Regions from separate parts of the Enterobacter sp. Taxon_2 genome, predicted to be linked through region 2. Evidence: predicted binding sites of a transcription regulator. Region 2 holds the regulator's gene; each other region holds the start of a gene.

Region 1 (3,980 bases), 470 kb from region 2:
CCAGCAGCAGCGTCCCAAGGCGTCCCAGCGCAAACCATAATTTCCCGGAGGCGCTGCAGCCCGTCAGGAACACGCCGCACAGCGCCATGATTTCCGCCATCACCACCAGCGCGCCGAGGTTGCTGGCGATAACGGTACAGACCGCCGTCGCCATCACCAGATTGACCAGCAGGCCGTTAGCTTTAGCGTGCGGGTGGCGGTGCCAGTCGATATTGAACAGGCTGATAAACAGCCCGCACAGACCAAACGTCACCAGCCAGATGGCGTTCAGGGGCGTGATCTCAACGGTGTGCCGAATCAGCGGCATCACGGTTTCTGCGGACTGGCCGCCGAGCAGGACAACGCCGCCTGCCGCCAGCATCATCAGGCTAGCTACCGCCCCGCCAATCCCGGCGATCGCGCCGCTCAGGGTTTTATGGAATGAGAAGATAAGCGCCAGAACAGCGGCGGCAGTAAAACAGGCTACCGCGCTGGTAATCATCATTGCCGCGTTCATTTCGCCCCCTCGTTAAGCGCCTGTAGCAGAGAAAGGTCGCCAAAATCACTGTTGATGGTCAGCTCGCGTTTACGCTTGCTGGTACGGGCGATGTCGCGGATGTTAACCAGAATCAATGCCTTAGTCGGGCAGGTGCGCACGCAGGCCGGACCCTGCTCATCGAAGCTGCACAGGTCGCACTTCACCGCCACGGCGCGGATGCCGGGCACCCAGTCCAGCAGCGTGCTTACGCGTGCCGGAGCCGGTGGCGCAGGCGGGGCTTTTGGCGAGTTAGCGTTCGCCGGAATGTGCAGCGGACGGCTGCCGGAAAATTCAATCGCGCCAAACGGGCAGGCGATGCCGCACAGCTTGCAGCTTACGCACAGGCTTTCGTTCAGCTGGACAGCGCCATCAACACGGGTGATGGCATTCACTGGGCAGACACCCGCGCAGGGAGCATCTTCACAGTGATGGCAGAGCTGCGGGGCAGACTCTTTTTCATTACGCATGACGTGCAGGCGCGGCATGGACTGCAGCCCATGCAGGCGATGCGTTTCCGAACACGCCGCCTCACAGGTTCGACAGCCAATACAGACCGTCGAGTCGGCAATTACAAAACGGTTCACCGGGTCATCCTCTGGTGATAGTCATTTTTGACGAAAAACTGTCTTGTCGACACTTCTCGACACGCAAGGGTCAGGCCACGTTCGCTGAGGCATTTCCGTCCATCAGCTGCTTCAGGTTGACCGGGAGATCGCGTTCAACGGCGGCGTACAGGCCGTTATAGACCGGCGCGATTTTTTCCAGATAGTGCTCCAGCACCTGCTGGCGATCGCGGTTGCTGACGTGGCCGTCCACCATGCCGTCGGCCATCAGCTGCGCCTTCGCAATACACTGTTTTTCGCCGTCTTTTGTCTCGAGGTGGTACTCAATGGTGTGGCTGTTGAAGTTATCTGCCAGGGTCACGTTGATCGTGAAATGGCCGAACAGGACAAAGCGCATATCCCCCTGTGCCGCGCAGCTCATCGCGTGGTGAAGACGCGCTTTCGAGAGGGTAATGCCCTGAACCAGCGAGTTGCAGTAAAGGTGCCACTGGTCCTGCAGCTGCTGATGACGCTGCGCGATGTAATCCGCTTTTTCGCTGATTTCCCAAATAGTCATAGAAGGTATCCGTTTAATGGAGATAGCGGCTGTTAAGCAGATTCCATGCCAGTTTTTATCTATATGATTTTTAATGGATTTAATTACAAAACCGCTGTCAACGCCGCGGTGTCGACGTGTCATTTCGACAGCGTTGACATCGTCACGCCTTAACAAAAATCAAGCTGGCACCGTTATTGCATTCAATGGCGCAATTCACTGAGGAGGCGTCATGCACGAAATCACCCTCTGCCAGCGGGCTCTGGAACTTATCGAACAGCAGGCAGTGCAAAACCACGCGAAACGCGTTACCGGCGTCTGGCTGAAGGTCGGGGCGTTTTCCTGCGTCGAGCCAAGCGCCCTGCATTTCTGCTTTGAGCTAGTGTGCCGCGGCACGCTGGCGGAAGGCTGCGAACTGCATATTGAAGAGCAGCAGGCGGAGTGCTGGTGCGAGCAGTGTCAGCAGTACGTCACCCTGCTGTCATCAAAGGTTCAGCGCTGTCCGCAGTGTCAGAGCACCGGTCTTCGCATCGTGGCGGATGACGGCATGCAGATCCAACGTCTCGAAATCGAGAAGGAGTAAAGTATGTGTAGTACCTGCGGTTGCGCCGAAGGCAACCTGTATATAGAAGGGGATGAACATCGCCCCCATTCCGCGTTTCGCTCCGCGCCCTTTTCTCCTGCCCCACGACCTTCTGCGGCACTGACCGGTATCACCTTCGCCCCGCAACGCTCCGCTGTGGGCGATCTGCACTACGGCCACGGGGAGGCGGGCACCCACGCGCCGGGCATCAGCCAGCGCCAGATGCTGGAGGTGGAAATCAACGTGCTGGACAAAAATAATCAGATCGCCGCCCGCAACCGCGCCCGCTTTGCCACCCGCAAACAGCTGGTGCTGAATCTGGTCTCCAGCCCCGGGTCCGGCAAAACCACGCTGTTAACGGAAACGCTCAAGCGCCTGAACGGGCGCGTCTCCTGCGCGGTGATTGAAGGCGACCAGCAAACCGTTAACGACGCGGCGCGTATTCGCGAAACCGGCACCCCGGCAATCCAGGTTAATACCGGAAAAGGCTGCCACCTGGATGCGCAGATGATTGCCGACGCCGCCCCGCGTCTGCCGCTGGCGGATGACGGCATTCTGTTTATTGAAAACGTCGGCAACCTGGTCTGCCCGGCGAGCTTCGACCTGGGCGAACGGCACAAGGTGGCGGTGCTTTCGGTGACCGAAGGCGAAGACAAACCGCTGAAGTACCCGCATATGTTTGCCGCCGCGTCCGTCATGCTGCTGAACAAAGTCGACCTGCTGCCGTACCTGAATTTCGACGTGGATAAGTGCCTGGCGTATGCCCGTGAAGTGAATCCGGAGATTGAGATCCTGCTGGTCTCCGCCACGCGCGGTGACGGCATGGACAGTTGGCTACAGTGGCTGGAGAACGAGCGATGTGCATAGGCGTACCTGGGCAAATTCACGCCATCGACGGTAATCAGGCCAAAGTCGAGGTCTGCGGCATCCTGCGCGATGTCGACCTGACGCTGGTGGGCAACACAGATGAAACGGGCGCATCGCGTCTCGGCCAGTGGGTGCTGGTGCACGTGGGGTTCGCCATGAGCGTAATTAACGAAGCGGAAGCCCACGACACGCTCAACGCCCTGCAAAATATGTTCGACGTGGAGCCTGACGTGGGCGCGCTGCTGTACGGCGAGGAGCGGTAATCATGCGTTACGTTGATGAATACCGCGCGCCGGAGCAGGTGCTGCAGCTTATCGGCTACCTGAAAACGCGAGCAGCGCGGCTGGACTACACGAAAGAAAGACCGCTGCGGATCATGGAGGTGTGCGGCGGGCACACGCACGCCATCTTCAAATTTGGCCTCGACCAGCTGCTGCCGGAGAATATCGAGTTTATCCACGGCCCCGGCTGCCCGGTCTGCGTTCTGCCGATGGGGCGCATCGACAGCTGTATTGAAATTGCCAGCCAGCCCGACGTCATTTTCTGCACCTTTGGCGACGCGATGCGCGTGCCGGGGAAAAACGGCTCGCTGCTGCAGGCAAAAGCGCGCGGTGCGGACGTGCGGATCGTCTATTCGCCGATGGATGCCCTGACGCTGGCAGAGAATAATCCCGCGCGTAAGGTGGTGTTCTTTGGCCTGGGGTTTGAAACCACCATGCCCGCCACCGCCATCACGCTGCAGCAGGCAAAAGCGCGCGACGTCGATAACTTTTTCTTCTTCTGCCAGCACATTACGCTTATCCCCACCCTGCGCAGCCTGCTGGAAGAGCCGGGAAACGGCATTGACGCCTTTCTGGCACCGGGGCATGTCAGCATGGTGATTGGCACAGACGCCTACGGTTTTATCGCTGAACA
Region 2 (3,980 bases):
ACGCAAACGGAAGTGATCAACAATAACGATCCAACCTATAAAAGCGATCACAGCGACACCGTGGTCTACAGCCCTGAAGGTGCGCTGAACTATCGCCTGATTGCCCAGCATGTTGAATATTTTTCAGATGACGGTATTTCGTGGTTTACCCAACCTGTCATGACCACATTTGATAAGGACAAAGTGCCGACGTGGTCAATTAAGTCAGATCGGGCAAAACTGACAAATGACCGTATGCTTTATCTGTATGGCCACGTTGAAGTCAACGCCCTGACCGCTGACTCGCAGCTACGAAAAATTACGACGGATAATGCCCAGATCAACCTGGTAACCCAGGACGTGACGTCGCAGGATCTGGTCACACTGTATGGCACAACATTTAATTCCAGCGGTTTGAGAATGCGCGGGAACTTACGCAGCAAAAACGCCGAGCTGATTGAAAAGGTTAGAACCTCCTATGAAATTCAAAACAAACAAACTCAGCCTTAAAGTAATTATCGCCAGCGCGATGCTGGCGACCAGTCTCCCCGCGCTTGCTGTAACGGGCGATACCGACCAACCGATCCATATCGAGTCCGACACCCAGTCTCTCGATATGCAGGGCAACGTCGTCACCTTCACGGGTAACGTCGTCATGACTCAGGGCACCATCAAAATCAACGCCGACAAAGTGGTCGTGACCCGTCCGGGTGGCGAGCAGGGCAAAGAGATCATTGATGGTTATGGTAACCCGGCCACCTTCTACCAGATGCAGGACAACGGCAAGCCGGTGAAAGGTCACGCTACGCACATGCACTATGAGCTGGCGAAGGACCTGGTCATCCTGACCGGTAATGCGTACCTGGAACAGCTGGACAGCAACATTACCGGCGACCAGATTACCTATCTGGTAAAAGAGCAAAAAATGCAGGCCTCCAGCGAGAAAGGCAAACGCGTCACCACCGTACTGGTTCCGTCGCAGCTGCAGGATAAAGGCAAAGGCCAGGCCCCGGCACAGAAGAAGAGTAACTAATTCGTTATGGCAACATTAACTGCAAAAAATCTCGCGAAGGCCTATAAGGGCCGCCGTGTCGTAGAAGATGTCAGTCTGACCGTCAACTCCGGCGAAATTGTAGGGCTACTTGGCCCTAACGGTGCGGGTAAAACCACCACTTTCTACATGGTCGTTGGCATTGTGCCGCGCGATGCTGGCAACATTGTCATTGACGATGAAGACATCAGTCTTCTGCCGCTGCACGCGCGCGCACGTCGCGGGATCGGCTACCTGCCGCAGGAAGCCTCCATTTTCCGTCGTCTTAGCGTTTACGATAACCTGATGGCGGTCCTGCAAATTCGTAACGATCTGACCAGCGAACAGCGTCAGGATCGTGCCAACGAGCTGATGGAAGAGTTCCACATTGAGCATCTGCGCGACAGCCTCGGTCAGGCTCTCTCCGGGGGCGAACGCCGTCGTGTTGAGATTGCCCGTGCGCTGGCCGCAAACCCGAAGTTTATCCTTCTGGATGAACCGTTTGCGGGCGTTGACCCGATCTCGGTTATCGACATTAAACGTATCATTGAACACCTGCGTGACAGCGGGCTTGGCGTACTGATCACCGACCACAACGTCCGTGAAACGCTGGCCGTGTGTGAACGCGCGTATATTGTGAGCCAGGGCAATCTGATCGCCCACGGTACGCCGCAGCAGATCCTCGAAGACGATCATGTTAAGCGCGTCTATCTTGGGGAAGACTTCAGACTCTGATAGGGTAGAGGTAACGTAACGCCGAACCGGAGAAAAATGCTCTGAACATGAAGCAAGGTTTGCAATTAAGGCTCAGCCAACAACTGGCGATGACGCCGCAGCTACAGCAGGCAATTCGCCTGTTGCAACTGTCCACGTTAGAACTTCAGCAGGAGCTCCAGCAGGCGCTGGACAGCAACCCCCTGCTGGAACAAACCGATCTTCATGACGAGGTAGATACCCAGCAATCGCAGGAGACAGAAGCGCTCGACACCGCGGATGCACTCGAACAAAAAGAGATGCCGGACGAGCTTCCGCTGGATGCCAGCTGGGATGAAATCTACACCGCCGGAACCCCTTCCGGTACGCGTGCAGACTACCAGGATGATGAGCTACCGGTCTACCAGGGCGAAACCACCCAGTCACTGCAGGATTACCTGATGTGGCAGGTGGAACTTACTCCCTTCTCCGATACCGACCGCGCGATTGCCACCTCAATTGTCGATGCCGTTGACGACACTGGCTATTTGACCGTCACGCTGGACGATATTCTGGAAAGCATGGGCGACGACGAGATAGAGCTTGAGGAAGTTGAAGCCGTTCTGAAGCGCATCCAGCGTTTCGATCCAGTAGGCGTGGCCGCAAAAGATCTGCGCGACTGCCTACTGATCCAGCTTTCTCAGTTCAGCAAAGAGACGCCGTGGCTCGACGAGGCGCGCTTAATCATCAGCGATCATCTGGATCTGCTGGCGAACCACGATTTCCGCTCCCTGATGCGCGTCACGCGCCTGAAGGAAGAGGTGCTGAAAGAAGCGGTGAATCTGATCCAGTCGCTCGATCCGCGCCCGGGACAGTCGATCCAGACCAGCGAGCCCGAGTACGTCATCCCGGATGTGCTGGTCAGAAAACACAATGGCCGCTGGGTCGTTGAACTGAATTCAGACAGCATCCCTCGTCTGCAAATCAACCAGCAGTATGCCTCCATGTGCACCAGCGTGCGTAACGACTCCGACAATCAATATATTCGTAGCAATTTGCAGGAAGCGCGATGGCTGATCAAAAGTCTGGAGAGCCGAAATGATACGCTGCTACGCGTCAGCCGCTGTATTGTCGAACAGCAGCAGGCGTTCTTTGAGCAGGGCGAAGAGTATATGAAACCGATGGTACTGGCGGATATCGCCCAGGCCGTCGAAATGCATGAATCAACCATTTCCCGTGTCACCACGCAGAAGTATCTGCACAGTCCACGCGGTATTTTTGAGCTTAAGTATTTCTTCTCCAGCCATGTGAATACCGAGGGCGGCGGCGAAGCGTCGTCAACGGCCATTCGTGCCCTGGTGAAGAAGTTGATCGCCGCGGAGAATCCCGCGAAGCCACTAAGCGACAGTAAGTTAACCACCATGCTGTCCGATCAGGGTATTATGGTGGCACGTCGTACTGTTGCGAAGTATCGAGAGTCTTTATCCATTCCGCCGTCCAACCAGCGTAAACAGCTGGTCTGACACAACCGATAAGGAAGACACTATGCAGCTCAACATCACTGGACAAAACGTCGAAATTACTGAGGCTTTACGCGACTTTGTGAACGCGAAGTTTGCAAAACTCGAGCAGTATTTCGAAAGGATCAATCAGGTCTATATTGTGTTGAAAGTGGAGAAAGTGACTCATATCTCGGATGCCACCCTGCATGTTAACGGGGGTGAACTGCATGCCAGTGCGGAAGGGCAAGACATGTACGCTGCTATCGACGGCTTGATTGATAAGCTTGCACGACAGCTCAATAAACATAAAGATAAACTGAAACAACACTAATTGTCCGGGCAGTTAACGGGTGCAGGACGGCCTGTTGTGAAACACAACAGGCCATTTGTACAGTTAGCGCTTAGGTGAAATTATGATGAACAACGATTCCGCTCTTCAACTGAGCAATGTCCTTAACCAGGAATGTACCCGCAGTGCGGTTCACTGCCAGAGCAAAAAACGTGCGCTGGAGATCATCAGTGAACTGGCCGCAAAACAGCTGGGCCTGCCGCCGCAGGTGGTGTTCGAAGCGATTCTGACCCGTGAAAAGATGGGCAGTACCGGTATCGGCAACGGCATCGCGATCCCGCACGGCAAACTGGAAGAGGATACCCTGCGTGCCGTTGGTGTGTTTGTGCAACTTGAAACACCCATCGCCTTCGATGCCATTGATAACCAGCCCGTCGATCTCCTCTTCGCGCTGCTGGTGCCTGCTGACCAGACGAAAACCCATCTG
Region 3 (3,980 bases), 1.3 Mb from region 2:
TTTTCTGTTCAGCGCTAAAATTCTCTTCCTGATTGTCATGCTGGTGCTGCTGGCGCCGCACGTGCACAAGGTTAACCTGCTGACGCTGCCGCTGGAAAAAGGGCTGGCGCTCTCCGCGATCCCGGTCATTTTCACCTCGTTTGGCTTCCACGGCAGCGTGCCGAGCATCGTCAGCTATATGAACGGCGATATCCGAAAACTGCGCCGCGTCTTTGTTATCGGCAGCGCGATCCCGCTGATTGCCTATATTTTCTGGCAGCTGGTGACGCTGGGCAGCATTGACTCTTCAACCTTTATTGGGCTGATGGCGCAACACGCTGGCCTGAACGGTTTTCTGCTGGCACTGCGCGAGGTCGTCACCTCCCCACACGTGGAGCTGGCGGTACATCTGTTTGCCGACCTGGCGCTGGCAACCTCATTCCTGGGCGTGGCGCTCGGCCTGTTTGATTATCTGGCCGATCTGTTCCAGCGCCGCAATACCGCGGCCGGACGGTTACAGACGGGCGCAATTACCTTCCTGCCGCCGCTGGCGTTCGCGCTGTTTTATCCGCGCGGATTTGTGATGGCGCTGGGGTACGCAGGGGTAGCGCTGTCGATCCTTGCCCTCCTCCTCCCTTCCCTGCTGGCATGGAAAAGCCGCCAGCAGCATCCTCAGCAAGGGTATCGCGTGGCGGGCGGAAAACCGCTGCTGTGCGTTGTGTTTGGCTGCGGGGTGGTGATTATTCTGGTGCAGGTGTTGATTGCAGCCGGGATGCTGCCGGAAGTGGGTTGAAATGTATATCCCAATGGCAAGTCCATTTTCTATGTAATAGCAGGGGATAATTCCGTTCACTAATACTCTTCTGCTACCTGTTTTGTCCGCTGCGGTGAACGTGTTAAGGGGGCTATCGCCGCCCCCTTAACAATCCCGGCTCCCGGCAAGAAAATCGCCGCTTCGCGGTGCCCTCATCTTATTCCTTACGGCTTTTCGGGGACGGGCGGATGCAACGTCCCTGTAAAGCCGCCCTCGCCGCGCATCCATGCGCGTCGCCCCGGCCTCCAGGAAACGATTCGGCGATTTTAGCCGGACTCCCGCCCCCTCCATCTTCTTCATCGTCTGCATGGGGCACGGGTGTTGCATCCCCGCTAAAATCGGCGAACCGGAGACCGGGGGACAAGGGCTGGACGCCATGGATGGCGGCCAGAGGCGAAGCGAGACAGGATGTCGAGTTGAGCCGACCGCAGGCAGACGGTCGTGAGGTGAGCGCAGTGCGAAGCACCGATTTTCCGCGGGGCCGCGGGGATCGATAAGGGGGCCGCGGTGGCCCCCTTATCTCGTTCACAGGTAAAGATCGTATTATTTTCTACTGACTGGAGGTGAACGAAACAAATCCACCTAAGTTAATAAAAAATTGATCAGTGCAAACAGCAGCTCTTAAACTTCTTCCCGCTGCCGCAAGGACACGGATCGTTACGCCCGACCTTTGTGCCGTTCACAATCGGCTTCTTCGCTTCCGGCTGCTGCGGGTTGTCTACCCAGTATTGATATAAACGCAGTGCCGCAGGCTGGATGCTCTCGATGCTGGCGATGTACTCCTCTTCGGACAGTTCATCCAGCTTTTCGCTGTTCTCTTCCGTTCCGTGCAGCGCAATCACTTCAAGATCGGCCTTCAGGGCTTCCGGCAAGGCTGACCAGTCCGTCAGCGCCACGCCGCGCATATAGCCGTAGCACCACTCTTCCACCACGGTATAGCTCTCACCGTCAACGTCGTTATAGCCAAACATCGGTTCGAACTGATCCGGGTATTCACTCAGGCGCTCGGCAATATCGTTCATGTGCTTAAAGCAGAGATCGATAAAACGGTTCATCTCACGATCGTTTTTCCAGCGCGGAATGTACTTCTCGCCACCCCAAACCGCCACCAGCCAGGCATCTGGCTCAACGACAACAGGACCGGAAAGCACTGCGGTAAGCATGCCGTCCAGTTCGGACACGTCAATCACGGACGCGTCATCATGACCGTAAGACATTAACGTCTCTTCAAGCCACGCCATTTCGCTTTCATTCAATGGGCCTTCAGTCATCGCTGATACTCCTGCAAAAAAGGAAACGATCCTAACACATATCTCACCCCTCTCCGGGCTGAAGTTTAGGTCTTTATTGCTGCAAAAACGTGCAAACCGTGACCTTTGCACAACTTATGGGCTTTATTGTTAACGATATGTGATCTCCGCTGTAATTTCTTCTCCTCCCGCAAGGCGGCATAATGCGGCGCTCTATACTCAAACATGTCGCATGCTCGTCAATGGGTTAACCATTCTGGCAACGTTTTTGCTTAACGTTCTTCGCGCGTCCCTGCGCAGGGAAATCTCGCCGTAATATGCAGGATGCCGTCTGTATCGTGTTCGTTTAGTGCATTTTGTTCTTGCTCGTGTTTCGGATTGGCTGCGCCGTCGGGCGTTCGGGTTTACGCCGTGGTGCAAAAACCTCTTTGCTAAGGAACATAATAATGTCGCTGAAATTTATCAGAACTCCTCTTTCTCTTGTGTTGGCCGGTTGCCTGGTGACGGCGTTTTCCGCCCGGGCAGATATTGTGATTGGCGTGGCCGGACCGTTCACGGGTCCGAACGCCACCTATGGCGATCAGTACTGGCACGGCGCAACGCAGGCCGCTGAAGACATTAATGCCGCAGGCGGCATTAACGGTGAGAAAATCAAACTGGTTCAGGGGGATGATGCCTGCGAGCCCAAGCAGGCCGTAGCCGTCGCCAACCGTTTAGTTGACCAGGATAAAGTCAACGCCGTGGTCGGCCATTTCTGCTCCTCTTCCACCATGCCCGCATCCGAGGTGTATAGCGACGCAGGCATTATTGCGATTACCCCCGGCTCAACTAACCCGCTGATCACCGAACGCGGCATGAGCGATATGTTCCGCATGTGCGGCCGCGACGACCAGCAGGGTCAGGTTGCCAGCGACTTCATCATCGACAAGCTGAAAGCCAAGCGCGTGGTGATCATTCACGACAAAGACACCTATGGTCAGGGTCTGGCTGACGCCACCAAAGCGGCACTGGCGAAACGCGGGGTTCAGGATGTGATGTACGAGGGGTTATCCCGCGGTGAAAAAGACTTTAACGCGCTGGTCACCAAGATCGGCGCGCAAAAACCGGACGTCGTGTTCTTCGGTGGCTGTCACCCGGAAGCCGGCCCGCTGGTTCGCCAGATGCGTGAGCAGGGCGTACAGGCAAAATTCTTCTCCGGGGACTGTATTGTCAACGAGGAGATGGTGACCGCTGCGGGCGGCCCGCAGTATACCAATGGCATTTACATGACCTTCGGTAAAGACCCGCGCCTGATCCCGGACGGTAAAGCGGTTATCGAGAAATTCCGCGCCGGTAAATTCGAGCCGGAAGGTTACACCCTCTACTCCTATGCCTCCGTACAGGCCATTGCCGCGGCCTTCAAGGCCACCGGCGGCAAGGACTCCGCTAAAGCCAGCGAGTGGCTGAAGGCCAATTCCGTCGACACGGTGATGGGCAAAAAAGCCTGGGACAGCAAAGGCGATCTGAAGGTCTCTGACTACGTGGTTTACCAGTGGGACGACAAAGGAAAATATAAGGAAGTGCAGTAACGGGACGGAGTCACGCTCAACGTCGGCGGGCCTGCCCGTCGGCGCGTAATAAACATCAGGCTGCGCGGCTCGCGCAGCCTATAAAACGAGCGCGCTAAGATGAGTACATTCTTCCTGCAACAGTTAATTAATGGCTTAACGCTGGGTTCCGTCTACGGCCTAATCGCCATCGGCTACACCATGGTGTACGGCATTATCGGGATGATCAATTTCGCCCACGGCGAAGTGTATATGATTTCCGCCTATCTCTGCGCCATTGGCCTGGCGCTGCTCTCGTTCTTCGGCCTGCAGTCCTTCCCGCTGCTGATCCTCGGCACGCTGGTGTTCACCATTGTGGTCACCGGGGTGTACGGCTGGACTATCGAGCGT

Evidence for each region. Region 2 encodes sigma-54, which starts transcription at its own class of promoters, with help from an activator protein. Its sites were predicted from a motif close to GTTGGCACANNTTTCGCTNT; they were not measured.
Region 1: hypA (hydrogenase maturation nickel metallochaperone HypA) is a predicted target of sigma-54. The motif match lies at 1,800-1,819, and genes of this name have one in related genera.
Region 3: AC4IC4_RS14290 (branched-chain amino acid ABC transporter substrate-binding protein) is a predicted target of sigma-54. The motif match lies at 2,299-2,318, and genes of this name have one in related genera.

Annotation. Positions count from the first base shown of each region.
Region 1 is NZ_CM178024.1:3,819,553-3,823,532, forward strand. Features, by position in the region: gene hycC (formate hydrogenlyase subunit 3) at 1-496, opposite strand, end outside; gene AC4IC4_RS18080 (4Fe-4S dicluster domain-containing protein) at 493-1,101, opposite strand; gene hycA (formate hydrogenlyase regulator HycA) at 1,172-1,636, opposite strand; gene hypA (hydrogenase maturation nickel metallochaperone HypA) at 1,848-2,198, shown strand; gene hypB (hydrogenase nickel incorporation protein HypB) at 2,202-3,065, shown strand; gene AC4IC4_RS18100 (HypC/HybG/HupF family hydrogenase formation chaperone) at 3,056-3,328, shown strand; gene hypD (hydrogenase formation protein HypD) at 3,331-3,980, shown strand, end outside.
Region 2 is NZ_CM178024.1:4,284,797-4,288,776, forward strand. Features, by position in the region: gene lptC (LPS export ABC transporter periplasmic protein LptC) at 1-489, shown strand, start outside; gene lptA (lipopolysaccharide ABC transporter substrate-binding protein LptA) at 458-1,012, shown strand; gene lptB (LPS export ABC transporter ATP-binding protein) at 1,019-1,744, shown strand; gene rpoN (RNA polymerase factor sigma-54) at 1,792-3,225, shown strand; gene hpf (ribosome hibernation promoting factor) at 3,248-3,535, shown strand; gene ptsN (PTS IIA-like nitrogen regulatory protein PtsN) at 3,618-3,980, shown strand, end outside.
Region 3 is NZ_CM178024.1:3,005,199-3,009,178, forward strand. Features, by position in the region: gene tyrP (tyrosine transporter TyrP) at 1-772, shown strand, start outside; gene AC4IC4_RS14285 (YecA/YgfB family protein) at 1,396-2,064, opposite strand; gene AC4IC4_RS14290 (branched-chain amino acid ABC transporter substrate-binding protein) at 2,490-3,611, shown strand; gene AC4IC4_RS14295 (ABC transporter permease subunit) at 3,711-3,980, shown strand, end outside.